2 regions of the Shewanella sp. ECSMB14101 genome follow, and region 2 is predicted to be linked to the other one. Evidence: riboswitches for the same ligand, from Rfam matches in the RefSeq annotation. Region 2 holds a riboswitch; the other holds the start of a gene.
The links. Region 2 has a riboswitch for cyclic di-GMP ahead of NY07_RS14535 (hypothetical protein). Riboswitches for the same ligand answer to the same signal wherever they lie in the genome.
Positions count from the first base shown of each region.

Region 1: another riboswitch for cyclic di-GMP. It lies ahead of NY07_RS12035 (Ig-like domain-containing protein); the one in region 2 lies ahead of NY07_RS14535 (hypothetical protein).

Region 1 is NZ_JSFF01000014.1:87,585-95,112, reverse strand. It holds gene NY07_RS12040 (hypothetical protein) at 109-2,670, shown strand; gene NY07_RS12035 (Ig-like domain-containing protein) at 2,795-5,881, opposite strand; cyclic di-GMP riboswitch class I at 5,953-6,037, opposite strand; gene NY07_RS12030 (serine/threonine protein phosphatase) at 6,366-7,085, opposite strand; gene NY07_RS12025 (Trm112 family protein) at 7,233-7,412, opposite strand; gene lpxK (tetraacyldisaccharide 4'-kinase) at 7,414-7,528, opposite strand, start outside.
Region 2 is NZ_JSFF01000019.1:114,016-121,543, reverse strand. It holds gene NY07_RS14535 (hypothetical protein) at 200-1,339, opposite strand; cyclic di-GMP riboswitch class I at 1,419-1,500, opposite strand; gene NY07_RS14530 (GGDEF domain-containing response regulator) at 1,823-2,761, opposite strand; gene NY07_RS14525 (response regulator) at 2,758-6,594, opposite strand; gene NY07_RS14520 (capsule assembly Wzi family protein) at 6,940-7,528, opposite strand, start outside.

The DNA of each region.
Region 1 (7,528 bases), on a different contig from region 2:
TAATAGCGAGTAAACACTTTATCGAAATTGAGCCCAATTTCATCAACATAAAGTGACTAACTTACAAGACGTTTTATCCATATTAACTTATTAATAAGGTTCAATATTATGAAACGATTTAAAAACAACCGACTTATCAGGGCACTGGGTATCGCCCTCATAAGCAGCGCCAGCCTATATGGCATTAACACGACACCTGCACTGGCCAATTCTCCAATTTGGCCCTCTCCCGCCAATACGGCAGACTTCTGTATGGCGGATGAATATGTTCAAAGAGGTGGATCGGGAATGAAAAACATTATTGGCGAAGCATTAAATTGTACCGCCAATGATGTCGAAATCACCAAAGTGGATCCAAAGTTCATTGTATTACACGACGAAGAGGGCAACGAGGTATTATCAAGCGAATTGACCTGTACGCTCGGCGACCCCTTTATCTTAATTGCTGATATAGATGTCCGAGCCAATGCTGCCGAACGCTGGGATACGACCTTTTATGTTCCCCAGAAAGAAGACCAGGATCCTGACGTAATATCACAGGTTGATGATGCCTGTTCAAGATTGATACCTATTCCCGATGGCACAGACGGCAACTCATATGTGGCGCAGCAGCTCGATGGTGACGCCTGCGGTGATATTGCTAAAGCCGATCTCACTAATGATGAGTACACCTTGGTAGGTGCAAGGTTTACCATGATCTGTGAGGATGAAGATCCTGATGGTGATGGGCCCCTAACACCGGATGGTATGGCTGATTTCAATTATTGTGCCGCCTGGGACAATATTGAACGTGACAACTGTAGTGCTGCAGATGGTCAGGTGCCTAACAACAAATCCAAGTGTAAATGCGACAACTTCCCGATTGACGTATTCGTTGAGCCCAAGCCTGCAACTGTGACCAAAACAGTTGATAAAATGTCAGCGGAAGAACCTTTTGGCCTCTTTACTTACACAGTAACAATCGAAAAAGCGAAGGACGAGAACGGTAACCCAACCGGGGCCAACATTAAAATCACTGATATTCAAGACACCTATAAATCTTCCGACACAACCTACCCAGGGCCTTATTACTTTGACCTAGATGATACGGAATCCGATTATCAACAAGGCAATGTGACCCTGTTGGGCGGCGAGACAAGCTACAACGCCGCAAATGCCTGCTGGAGATTAGACCTGAGTAACACTCCAGTAACACTGACTAATTCAAGCCCAACACTGGTTTGTACCTTTAGGGTGAGAATCGACGATGTCAACCTGCGGGATGTTGATCCCTGGGATGAGGATTACTATGACTTTGTTAGCTTTAGTGCCACCGACACTGAAAATCGAGGCATAAACGTAGGCAATGATGCATGTGACTCATTTGATAGCGACCCTATAGCTGGTGATAACTGCTCTGCCGTGGTCGGCGTTAAGATCACGAATGACCTACCAAGCATAGATGTAAGTAAATCTATCTGGAGTACTGGTGCGGATCCCGAAGAGTTGACCTCAATACCTGAACCAGGCGGTACAGTCGAATTCAGAATCGAGGTCAAGAATACATCCGGTGCCCATGATTCACCTCTGACACTGCAGTCATTAAACGATTCTGTATTCGGTGAGCTCTTAACTCGAACCGAAGGTGACTGTGACACCATGTCCACAAGCATTGCCTTCAACAGCAGTTTCACTTGTAGCTTTACAGAAACGTTAACAGGTAACTTTGGCGATCAGCATTACAACGAGGTGACAGGCGTTGCGAGAGATGCTACGGAGAATCAAACAGCCACAGATAAAGGCGATGCAACACTACTATTTAGTGATGTTGATGCCATGATTGAGCTGACAAAAACGCCTGAAGTAAATAGCGTACTGGAAACGGGTGATAACCCTACTCTATATCGTACCGTGAACTATACATTCGAATTTACTAATACCTCACTGGCGGACTATGTGACCTTCTTCAAACTCACAGACCAAGAGTATGAAATGGATGGAGGAACAAAAGTGTATATCGGCAGCCTAGCAGATATTACCGCTGATTGTATTGTCGATGGAACTCCATTAAGTAACGGTATTGAGCTTGCGCCCGGTGCATCCGCATCTTGTGTTGTGGCAATCACAGACATACAGGGTAACGCCGGTGAGATATATAGAAATGAAGCAGTAGTATATGGTTATGATGACGACCATGCTCAAGGCGAGGATGACCTTATGGCTAATGCCGTAGCACAGGTTGGATTCACGCCAGAAGCGCCTGCTGTTGACCTTAAATTTGCCACCAGTATGTTAGTGGTGTTAGAAATGACAAATGGCAGTCAAATCAATAACGTCGATTTTACGGGGCTGACCGTGAAGTTACAAAGTGTCTTTGACCTAGTTGACACCGGAGAATTTAAGCTTATCAATGGTGGTGGTGATTACAATGGTGATAGCTATATTGCTTGTGAGAAAGATCATACCCTTGGCTATGCAGGTTCAGGTACTGAAACCTATAGCTGCGCCTTTACCATAGAGCTGAAACCAGGGCTGGAAAATGCAGTTGATATTAATTTTGCTGCTCTACTTGCTACCGGCGCTATAAAAGCCACATTTACGGATAAGAACGGCACAGCAGATACAGCGGACGATGTTGATCTATCTAACGATGTATTAATCCAGGTTATTACTAATGAGTCGCCATTTTAACTAATTGCCTCAGTCTATTAGCGATAACTATAACGATCATAAGTTTCAATATTGAAACTTAAAAGACAAAAGAGCGATGTAATACATCGCTCTTTTTTTGATAGTTATAGTAATCACAAAGACATTAATTCTTCCCTTTGCCTTTGTTGCCACCGCCGGTGTTGCCACTATCGCTAGCCAAAGTAACACTCACCGTTGCCGTAGACAATAACTCTCCATCACTGATGGTATAACTAAAGCTGTCACCATTTTTAAAGCTCTTTGTTGGCGTATACTTAATACGGCCATCGCTAAGTACTTGCACACTGCCCTTGGCACCTTGAGTTGCGCTCGTAACCACTAACGTATCTCCGTCAATATCCTTGTCGTTACCAAGCACATTGATGTAAATGGCCGCTTTAGACGTCATGCTCACACTGTCACTATAGGCAACTGGGGCATTGTTTTGCTGCTCCGCTACGCGATAGACCAAGGTACTAGTGCTGCTATAGGCGGTATTGACGACATCCTTAGCTGTTAACATCAAGTTATAGCTGCCGGCATTAGCGCTGGTCGTTGACGTTACGTTCACACTTACCATAGTCGTAGCGCCGCTTGCCAAGGTCACTGTATTATTGCTGGCACTCCAACCGCTTGGCGTAGCAATGCTCAAGTTATAGGTGGCATCGTCACAATCCTGATTCTCGTTGGTTATTTCTACGCTATAGTGTTGCACTGTGCCCGCATCAACTTCGGCCCCTAATACATCAGTCACATTCAGTTTTGGTGCCGCTAATTGACAACTGGCGATCGGTGCTGCTACCTGATAAGTGGCGCTGGCAGAGCTCTGGTAGCCGACGTTACTCCGGTTTAGTGCAACCATGCTAAAGTCATACACACCGGCATTGGCATCCGAAGCCGAGGTAACACTTACGCTCAGGGTTTGTGATTGGCCCGGCACCAAGGTTGCACTTGTGCTAGTTGCTTGCCAACCCGATGGCAGGCTTGCCTTTACATCAAAAGTCGAAGCAGCGCAGCTATCGGAGTCTTTATTGGTTAGCGTGCCTTGATAAGTAACCGCAGTGCCCGCTGCAACCTCGGTTGAACTATTGCTTAACAAAGTCCATTGCGGGTTTGCCGATACACAGGCAGCAACAGGTGCCTCAACCACATAAGTAGCAGTAGTGCTGGCCTGATAGCGACTATCGCTCGTATTCGCACCTTCGATGGTCACGTCATAGAAACCATCTGTAGCGGTCGTGCTTGAGGTAACGTTTAAGCTTATCGTTGTACTTTGACCCGGCGTTAAGCTCACAGATTGCTGCGTTGCATTCCAACCCGATGCTACTTGGGCAGACACTTTGTAGTTGCTGCTGCCACACTCGACACTGTCATTGTTTGTTAACGTGACTTGATAAGATACGATTTCACCAGCCTCGGCCCACACACTGCTGCTTGACGCTAGCTCAATACTTGGCTGCGCAGCAATACAGCTTTGCTGTGCTGAGTAGCTGACATTTACACCCACACCCGTGCTATCTGACCACTCAGTGGTAATGGTGACACCGGCAAGATTATCTGTGTAGCTTTTGCCCGTTAGAAGAGCAGCATCATCCAAATCATAAATTGAACTGCCTGGCGTCATATCCAGCAGCAGGCTACTGTCGATATTGTCTTCATTTCGATTTAAGTGAACCAGTACCCCTTGCGTAACGGCTTTGCCGCTTAAAAAACTATCGGAACCAATAGGCTGTCGGTATTCGAGGTAATAGTAAAGCGGTTCTCCGGTAACAGAATCCGTGCCGCGGCGAACCTTAAGGCTCTTAGCTTTGCCAGTTGGCGCCATTTCATAAGGTTCCAACAGGTAACTACCGTCCCTGTCGGCTGTAACGACCTCACCTTTATCAGCGGCTATCCAGCCAAGACGCTCCTTATTAAATGCGTTGAAATGCCCGCTAACGGATTGACCCATAAGATCTAGGCTATCGCCATATTCACTTGAAAAACAGTTGGAATCGATATCACCACTAGGACAGCCTAAAAATTTCGCATGCTGTAATCCTAGGTTATGCCCTAGTTCATGACCTATCGTCATTAGATTGAGCTCTCCAAAAATCCATGCTCTGGAGGGATTGCTGGTAGTAACGCCCAAACCCAGTGTGCCTTGACCACGTAGGCCACCACATTGATCGCTTTTTGGCATTAAAAACACTAATCGCGGATATAGACTAAGATCGATTCCATTGTTTAGCGCCGCTTCTCTTGCAGCCAGTTCTATATCAGTGGTAACGCAAGTTGTATCTATGGGAAGGGTAAGGTAGCCTTTGACGTCACCATTGAGCCAGGTCTGGCCATTGGATGCCTCCCGGTAATAATCATTGACAGTGCCGAATACCATTTGATCAACTTCTTGCGATGTCCAAGGCTCAACTGGATTATCCTGAAAGTTAAGCATTAGTACCAGCACGTTTTGTTCACCGGTCGATTTGGTTGGGATTTGATAAGATGATGTTGACGCTGAGCTTGTCTCACCGGCCGCGAGTATTAATAGGTTTTCCTCACCTTGCTCGATAGCTAAGCTGCTATTCTCAGTGTTCTCTGAATTAAACAGCCAACCTTTAGCTTTGACCTGCATACCGCTTTGCAACTTTTGTGACCGAGTATCGGCAGGTAGATACATTTCAACTCGGCCCTGGTCAGTCACCAGGAAATGACGCAAGCGATTCTCGCTTGGATCCGCAAAATCTTCATACACTGCTTCCAGCTCACCCACTAATTCGGCTTGTTGAGCTAGTTTGGCCTGGATCTCGGCAGGCATGCCACGACGCTTCGCCATAGGCAATACAGAAGAGACAACGCTGTAAGGATCAAGTATTAGAAGAGCCTGCTGTTCTACTTGTCTCTCCGCAACCAGTGCTTGAAGTTGCTGGTAAAGCGCCGCATCAGAAGCATGAGATGCACCTTTATTTGACTTAGTGGCGTTTAGGAATTGTGCAGCAACTGCTGAAAGTTGTAGCGTCTGAGTTTCAAGCTCCGCCTTATGAGTCAGACGCGCCTGTTGCTTGGCATCACGATTAGCCTGAGCCGCCGCGGAAATTTGCTCTCCATGAGAGCCGGCATGCACTGGCATGATAGCCGACGCCGACAATAGGCCAGCGCCCAATAGGCCAAAACCTAGGGTTTTAAGAAAAGGAGAATCGGTAAGCGCAACGGCGCAATGAACTGAACTCATAGCTAGGGCCTCTCAAAGTCAACATCACTTCGAAAGCTCCCAGTACAAGTACAGGGCTCTATCAACGCTCATTCGGTAACCCAGCCACCCTTTGCTATGCAATTAGGGCCTGTGGCTTTGCGTACATTAATTTCTTAATGCTTGCCGTTTCGAGAGTGCTTTCGAAAAAACCTTCTGGGCCGTGAAGCCCAGAGAACACGGGCATTCTAGCAAGTTGATTAGGTTTAACTCAACCAAAAAAATGATTATTTTTTAACCAACTTTTAAAACCTCATGAAAATCAACGCACAATGAATGTATAAATTTCACACAGGCTGACGCAACCAGAATAAACATTGGCACAACACCGACGGCAAAGGATGCTTCACCACAAATCAAGCTATATCCGACATTTTGAACCAAGAAAGACTAAAAATAAGAAATCACCTCGAAACACCAGTGACTATTTTGGCGCCTCGAAGCGGAACAGATAATAAATGATGGACTAAGCGATATCTTTAAAATGTTTTAATAACCAATAGACTGGACGAAGATCTTTACCGCCAATGGACTTTAGCGGTGCGATGAGATAATTCAACCACTGCCACTTTAACATCTGCTGCTGAGATTCCTGCCAGAGTGATTCGCCACCAGCGTTGCGATAGGCGGCAATCACAGGCTCGGCGATCTCTGGGTGGGGACCAATATAACGATAGAGGCTGTGAATATAGACTAAAAGATCTCTGATCTGCTGCTGATGCATATCGCTGTCTTTCTGATTTGCCTCGAAATCAATAAACGCCACCTGCCCATCATCCCAACAGATATCGCGCAGCGCGGGTCTACCGTGCGCTAACCCTTTCAAATGCAGCTGTGCTAGGCCTGCGGCGCTATCTTTTAATATCTGTAATTTCTCGGCCTCAGAAACATCGGCATTCAACCAGCGATTCACCGGCATCCCCACATCGGCCACCACCAAAAAATCCTCACCGCTTGCAACCAATTCAGGCACTGGAGCGCCTTGTTGTGCAAGTTTAGCCAGGGTGGCGATTTCAAGCTGTAACGAAGCGTGGGGCTGTGCCTTGAGCAAACGCATGGCACCAGTTAGGTGCTCAGCCTGCTTCAGCCAATATTTATGTCCTTGATGTTCGAAACTGACTACTCGTACACCTTGATTTTCCGCTAACAATTTTTCAATCACGCTTTGAAGGCTAGTAACAGTCACACAAGGTACTCCGATAAAAATGAACAGGGATTATCAGTGCTGGCGGAGGCAAAAGCAATATTTGGGGCAACGGACGTGGGTTCTGTGAGCAATTGGGGGGATAAAATGAAAGAGACGCGCCTGTCATCACGCGTCTCAATAAAAGGATTAAGCTTCTTCAGTCCAAGGTGTTGCCTTGGTTTCCAACAGCACAGGGATCCCTTCATTAATGGCATAGGCTAAACGGTCAGCCTTACAGATAAGCTGTTGATTAGCTTTGTCATACTCAAGCTTACCCTTACACACAGGGCAGGCTACTATCTCTAAAAGTTTCTTATCAAACGCCATGTTATTTTCCTTGTTGTACTTCTTTTCGCTGCTCAAGCAGCCTAAGCAATTGCAGTTCAAACTCTGGTGATATCTTGGCATCTACCGGCAAATACCACCAGTTAGACTTTGCAAAA
Region 2 (7,528 bases):
TACAGGGCTATAGCGTCCTAATACCGATTAACCAAGAGTCCAACTCCTACTCCGTATAAGAGTATGAACCTTATAACCTTTTCCTAGCTAAAAGTTTTATAGTGTAGTAGCGGATATTCATAATGCTGTTTTCACCTCTACTCAAAGCGAAAAAACGGTCTTCTGTTGCCAGAAGACCGTGCCAACATGCTAATAATGTTTATTCACTATCGCAGTGATTGTCCTCATTGAATGCTGTGACGGCTTGAACAAATGCCGAATACTCTGATCTATCCGCTTTGCTTACTACATCATTAAAGTCTTTCTCGAATAAGAAAGCTTCAGCGTCATTAAGTAACTGTACTGTGTAAGAATTATTTGTATTGAGTTTAGCCGCTATCAACTGGGCATAGAGCATGCTGTAGGTTTTACCTTTAGCACTCCAAAGTGATCCATTATAGGGTTTATCACCTTCCTCTTTATCACCGAAACGGCCAATGATTTCATCGATTAGCAAGCCGTTAATGGTAACAGTAGCGCCATTCCAAGCGTGGTTCTTCCAATATCCAATCGTTTTACTGCACATGACTAATGGGCCTGTAGTCATGTCACCATAAAGGTGATCAAATGGCAGATCATCTTTGTACATTGGATAATTACCGTTAGCTACGGCAGAAGCGTCAACGACGCTTAACTCTCTAATAGCGTTACCTATACCGTTTGAGCCTAAAAGGTTGCCCAGGCCTCCAGCACGAAATGCCAGCCCCGTGTAGCGGTCAGAAACAGGACCGATAAGTTCTACGCCTACTGTTTCTGAGGGAGGAATGGGAAGGGTAAGCTCGAAAAGACCATTCTGGTTGACCATATACAGTGTGCCGTATTGATCAAATGCGATATCACCACCATTACCTACGGTTAATGTCCCGACTAAAGTAGCCTCTGCTGTAGACTTGTTTATTGAATAGAGTCCGCCTGTAGTCTTATTGGTAACATATAGCGTCCCATCTGGAGATACGGCAGCTTGATCAGAGTCTCCTGAAAAGTTCGCTAGTGAGCCTATTAGATCTACTGTAGCGGTGGCGACTTCATATTTAATGAGGGAATTGTTATCGATTAACCATATGATACTGCCGTCTTGTTCTGCGGCGAGTGAATCGACATGGTTGAAATCAACGATGCCGTCTGGCAACAACGACAGGTTTGCGTGCCCACTAACTGAGTCTATATCAACGCGATATAAGGCTGATTTTCCATCAGCAGGTCCCATGGTATCTGAAAGATAAATAACATCATTCACTGCGAGTGCGGAAAGCGAGAAACTCGCAATTACTGACGCTAGTAACACATTACTCTTTTTCATTTCTTTAGCTCCTTGCTTGTCCGAAAGCTATCGGTGCATATTACGCCGATAAAAAACGGGCTCCGTTATGAATGTAGTTAACGGTAACCCGGCTATCTCGAACTCGGAGGAGACCCGTGGTTTTGCGTCTCTGTATTGCTACAGGTTTGCCTTTTCGTCCATAAGGTATAGCAGCAATTTGAAAAAGTGCAATTTGTTTAGGATGGCTAAAAAGCGATAGCAGATGGTTGAGACCGAAATTACTCGACTGCTATCAGAAAGATATAGGTGCGCTAACTCTACTGGCGGCATCTCATTATATTGCCAACCATCCCCAACCAAGCTTCAGTTAAACTGCTATAGCCACAGCTGAAACGGTCATATCTTTTGTGTAAGTGGCAGTTGCTCAGCGTGATACATGATTAAATCGCTTATAGCATTATTAATAGCATCAGAGGCATGCCAATGTGGCAGTCACCACAATGCAATTGATTTTACAGATGCTTAGGGTTCTTTTATCTCGATACAGGCCTGATTGCGCCCGAGACTTTTGGCACGGTAAAGTAGCTTGTCTGCCTCCCCAAGCAATGTCTCTTTGCTTTGGTAGTCATTGAGCCAAATCATTCCGCCAATACTCACTGTCAAAAAGCCGCTGGCCGATGCGGCGTGGTTAATCGCAAGCTTGGCGATGGCCTTTTGAATCCGCGCTATAACGTTTTCTACTCCGGCTCTTTGGGTATCGGGGAGCACTATCACAAACTCTTCGCCGCCATAGCGCGCCACTAAATCCGCAGGTCGTCGACAGCTTTCTCCCAAAGCCTGTGCCACTGAGCATAGCGCCTCATCTCCCATTTGATGTCCGAAGTTATCGTTGTATTGTTTGAAGTAGTCGATGTCCACCATCAGTACACAAATTGCCGTGGACTGGCGTTGTGCCAGGATCAGCTGGGTTTCAATATATTGGTCAAAGAAATGGCGATTCTTCACACCGGTTAGGCCGTCTAGAAAGGCAAGCCGACGTAATAAATCGCTCTGCCGCTTGAGCATCAAGTGGGCCTTGATACGGTTTTTCAAAGTATTGGCGTTAAATGGCTTGGCGATAAAGTCGACTCCACCGGCTTCCCAGCAGGCATTTTCGTCATTTTGCCCCTGCAGACCGGTGATAAAGATAACCGGGATATTTGTGAGGTTAGGATGCTGTTTCATCAATTTACAGGTAGCCAGACCATCCTGTTCGGGCATAATGACGTCCATCAATACTAGGTCTGGCAGCATCTCAAGGCATATTTCAATGGCTCGGCGACCAGAGGTGGCCATTAGCACCTGGTATTGGTTTTTGATAATGTGATTAACTATCTGAATGTTGGATGGTTTATCGTCAACGATCAGTATCTTAGCAGAGCTATCTTCGGAGTCGTTAAATGGCTGTTCCTGATTCATCATCCTATTTCCTCTACTCCTTGGAAGGCCGCCAGTAACACAAGTGATTGATTAAAATCCAAGTTATTAGCGGCATCCATTATTTTTTCTGTCAGCGCAGCATCCTGTTGTGCAAGTGATCCGCGCAGACTTTCAAGTAAATCCAGCGCTGCCATGTCAGATTGACTCAATAGCTGCTTTAACACATTGAGTTGTGCCGCCAGCTCTGCATTAGGTATTGAGGTGTGTGTTGTGACCTCAGGCTTTTGGGCGTGTGTCGAAAGTAACTGTTGCAATTGTTCCAGTTGTAAAATAGTCTCAGCGAGCGCTCTGACCACATCTCCATCGGGGGACACGTTCTGTTCACCTTCCTGACGGCTGCTGTCTTCGGCTTGCTTTAAGAGCTGAGCTAACGCTGTAAACCCACAGCTAGCTGCTCCACTTTTGAGGCTATGGTACTGAATTATAGCGTCTTTAATCGGTAACTGATGTAAGGATAGTCTAGTTTGTGCATGGCGAATATCCAGCAAAAATTGATTTATCACCTCGGTAAATAAAGCACGGTCGCCCAAACGCTTGCAGGCATATTTTAGATCTAGGCCATTGGCCTGTGAAAAGTGTATGATGGCTTTCGGCAATGCATCTTTCGGCAACTGAAACGGCTCGGCAGTGTCTAACGTTCCATCGTTCGTGTCCATTAAGGATGTCGTACTAATATGCTTCTCTTTTCCTGAAGAGCCATTTGGCATGCTCAGGTACTGGTGCAGTTGCTCCGCTACTCGTTCTATCTCAAAAGGTTTAGAAATATGATCATTCATGCCAGCATCTCGGCAAGCCTGCTTATCTTCCGGCATGGCGTTAGCTGTCATGGCGATAATAGGTAAGTCGGTCAGCTTGAGTGCTGTGCGAATATTTCGGGTAGTTTCGTAACCGTTCATTCCAGGCATCTGGATATCCATAAGTACCAAATCAAACTGTTGCCGAGTGAGGATTTCCAATGCCTGAAAACCATCAAAGGCCTCGGTGACATCGGCGCCAAGCTGACTCAACAGACTGGAGGCAACTAAGCGATTGGTGGCATTGTCTTCTATCAATAGCAACCGCCTGCCAACCAGACTGGGTGCCAATGGCAGGTGAGGTAACATATCCAAACAATCGTCGCTGTGATTGTCCAATACTCTTTGTAGGCAGACGCTCAACATATCACGGGTAACAGGTTTAATCAGAGTGGCATCAAACTCTTCTTCGCTGTGTTTAAGTTGCTCTTCTAGTACGGTTTGGCTATAAGCTGTCACAATTATGATGCCGGGCTGTTTGGCTAACGACTCTAGTCGTCTTATCTGTGACGCCAGCGTTAGCCCGTCCAACCCCGGCATCTGCCAATCAAGTAGCAAGACGTCAAAGGATTCCGGCGCCAGATCCTCGATGGCCTTCATGGCGGTTAAACCATTGTCGAGCGCAGTAACTTCGCAACCCATATTCTGCAGCAATTCTTTGATCACCAAGCGAGAAGTATCGTTATCTTCCACCAGTAATACTTTCACACCGCGAAAGCGGCTATCCTGACTAATGGAAGTATTTTTAAATCTTAGTTGTACGTCGATGAAAAAGGTACTGCCTACTCCAGGGCTACTGGTGACACGGATGTCACCACACATCAAGTACACCAGTTCACGGGTAATGGCAAGACCAAGCCCCGAGCCTCCGAAGCGCCTTGAAATTGATGAGTCTGCCTGAGAAAAACCCTTGAAAATGATTGCTTGCTGAGGGTCTGTCATACCAATTCCAGAGTCCTCGATTTCAATGTGTAAGTGACAGATGCCAGTCGGGTCAAGGTTGGCATCGATACGAATGATAATGTTACCCGTTTCGGTAAACTTAATAGCGTTGCTGGTGACGTTAAGTAAAATTTGCCTTAGTCTAAGACTGTCGCCAATCAGCTGGTCTGGCACAGACGGAGCAACCTGATATACCAATTCGATATCTTTTTCCTGCGCCTGTGAAGAAAGAATACTGCTCATTTCCCCCAGCAACTGTTGTAATGAAAAGTCTTGTTGCTCGAGTTCTATGCGGCCAGCTTCAATTTTGGAAAAGTCCAGAATGTCGTTTAATAGCGCCAACAGCGATTTGGCCGCTTGTTGGGTCTTTTGCAAATAGTCCCTAGAGCGGGGGGGCAGATCGGTTTGCAGCGTCATTTGTAACAGCCCAAGCACGGCATTCATGGGGGTACGAATTTCGTGGCTCATATTGGCCAGAAATTCTGATTTGGCCTGACTGGCTCGCAGCGCTTGTTCACGGGCATCAGCCAGCTCTTGCTCACGCTTCAGCTGGTCGGTTAGGTCGTAGGCAATCCCTAAATATCCCATGATGTCCTTGTCTTCACCGTATAGGGTGGTCACACTTAGTTTGACCGTAACATGGGTGCCAATTTTACTGACATAGGTCCAATTATTGGTGTCGACTTTGCCAATTCTCGCCTTGACGATAAAGGCATCAAAACCAGGCTCAACAAGGGTGCCCAATTCCTGAGAGAGCTGTGCCGCCCTACGTACCACTTCTTCTTCCAAATGGAAAATAGCTGGTGTCTGGAGTCCAATCATTTCCTTGGCACTGTAGCCAAGAAGTCGTTCGGCAGACGGATTAAACACGGTGATCATTCCATCGGGATCTGTGGCAATAATCGCGTAGGCTGCGGCGTCCAATATAGTTCGCTGCAATATGCCCATTTTTTCAAGCTGTGAAGTGCGCTCATGAACCAGTTGTTCAAGCTTGGCTTTAGCACTGAGTAAGGCTTTTTCTTCGGCGCTAGCCAGATCACGACGATGTTGTAAAACTGCTGCCCGGCGCATCCATGCAAGTTGGCCGGTGTATACTAGTACGGCAATCAAGAGGCTGACCAACCAGGAATTGATTAAGGAAGAGGAAGGTTCAGGCAAGCCCATTTGCTCTAGGAAAGTGGGATTCGGTGACAACCTTAAATGCCAGTCTCGCCCGAAAAGAGCGATATAGGCGTCTACTTGATATTGGGTTAGGGCTTCTTCATGGGCACCGCGCTGAAAAAATTGCTGGGTCGTTCCTTTGGTCACATCATTAATCGTTAATGTCAGATGTTCTTCCAAGCCTGAAATGGAGTTGAGTACCTCGTCAATGAGAATGGGAGCGTAGCTCCAGCCAATAAGGTTGGCCAAACCAAGATCTTTGGGAGCTTCAGGAGCAGCGGTTCGATAGATCGGCATTAGTATCAAAAAGCCCTGCAGACTTTTCTGAGTCGCCTGTACGAGTGTAATGGGGCCAGTTAGAGTAACGCTGTTTTCCCGTGCCGAACGCAGGGCGGCCTGACGACGGTTCTGCTCTGAGCCAATGTCTAGGCCAACCGCCTGCCTGTTACGGGATTCAGGCTCTATAAAACGGATAATAAAGAGGTCATCTTTGTGGGGACTAAGCTGACGAAGTTCAAAGCGTCTATCGGGGCGTTCTCTAGCACTGGTATCAAGAAACGTATCTAATGCCGAAACCGGTACATACTGAATAAAACCAAAACCGCGAGCCCCAGGAAACTCATAGCTGTAGTCTCGGCTTTGGGTGTACATCTGCATGCGAGTATAGTCAAATTTATCAACACCATAAGTGAGCATGGCGCCCCGCACACCTCTGAGGCCGTATTGATAGAGTGATACTTTTTCAGTCACGCCAGTGGTTATCTGTTTCAGCCTTTCCTGCATGACCTCTTGAACACGCTGCTGATTTTCAAGCTGTTGTCGTTCTGCTAATAGGCTGCCAACCACGTAACCAACGATTAGGATTAAAATGGGCACCCAGAGTGAGAACAATGACTGACGTGATAAAGATGGCTTCAACTAGTGACTCCCTGACATGCGTTCCTCTATTCGATGAGGCAGTGAAAAATCGCTGAAAAAACATGAGGTTTAAATAATAGTCCTATTCACAAAACATCGCTACTTTTCTCTTACTTGCATTGTGGATTATTAGGTGGACAAACAATGTTCTTAAGTGTGATTTTGCTTGTGTTCCTAAAAACATGGTTTGTAGCAAGGAAGGCGCAAAAGGTGGAAGGTTTAAGCCCTCCGATGAAGTGTTGAGAGGTCAGAACAAGCTGGCGCGTCCCCTAATCAATAGGTTGGCGCCAGTGTATGGAGGAGGTGGCTCACGGGGAAAGCCTTAATGCCTGTTGATGCTAAGGCTTAAAAACTTCTCTCCCACAGGGCATAGAGGGTCGCGTCCCAATCGTCATTGCTTGCTCGTACAAACTCACGATAACTCACTGTGCCGCCAAGTTTTAGCGTGCCCTTTAGCAAAGGCCTATGGTAGCTGGTATCAAGTTGGTATACCCGCTCATATTCACCTGGCGAAACGGGGTTGCCGCCAGCCTCGTTGCCGGTATCGATTGCATCGGTGTTGAGTCTAAGCCAGCGCAATTTATTGGTAATACTGTGGCCGCGCCCTAACTGAGTGATCCCACCAATGACTAAGGTTTCAGAGTCATTGTCATAGGTACTGCCGAGGCTTTTGCCATAATAGCGGTAGCCGCTTTTATAAAAACCATGTTCATACAGACAGTTGTACGCATTGGGGTCAATGCCGCAGGCAACCTTGGTATCGGAATATTCAACAAAGAAGCGAGTGTTAATTTCGCTAATCATAAAATCGACTCCACCCATGTTGGCGGCGTTGATCAACTTGTTTTTGCCGTGGTGGTAGTCTTCATGAATGCGTTCATAGTAGATACCATAGGGGATGCCAAAGGCGGTGTCTGACCAGCGAAAATCATAG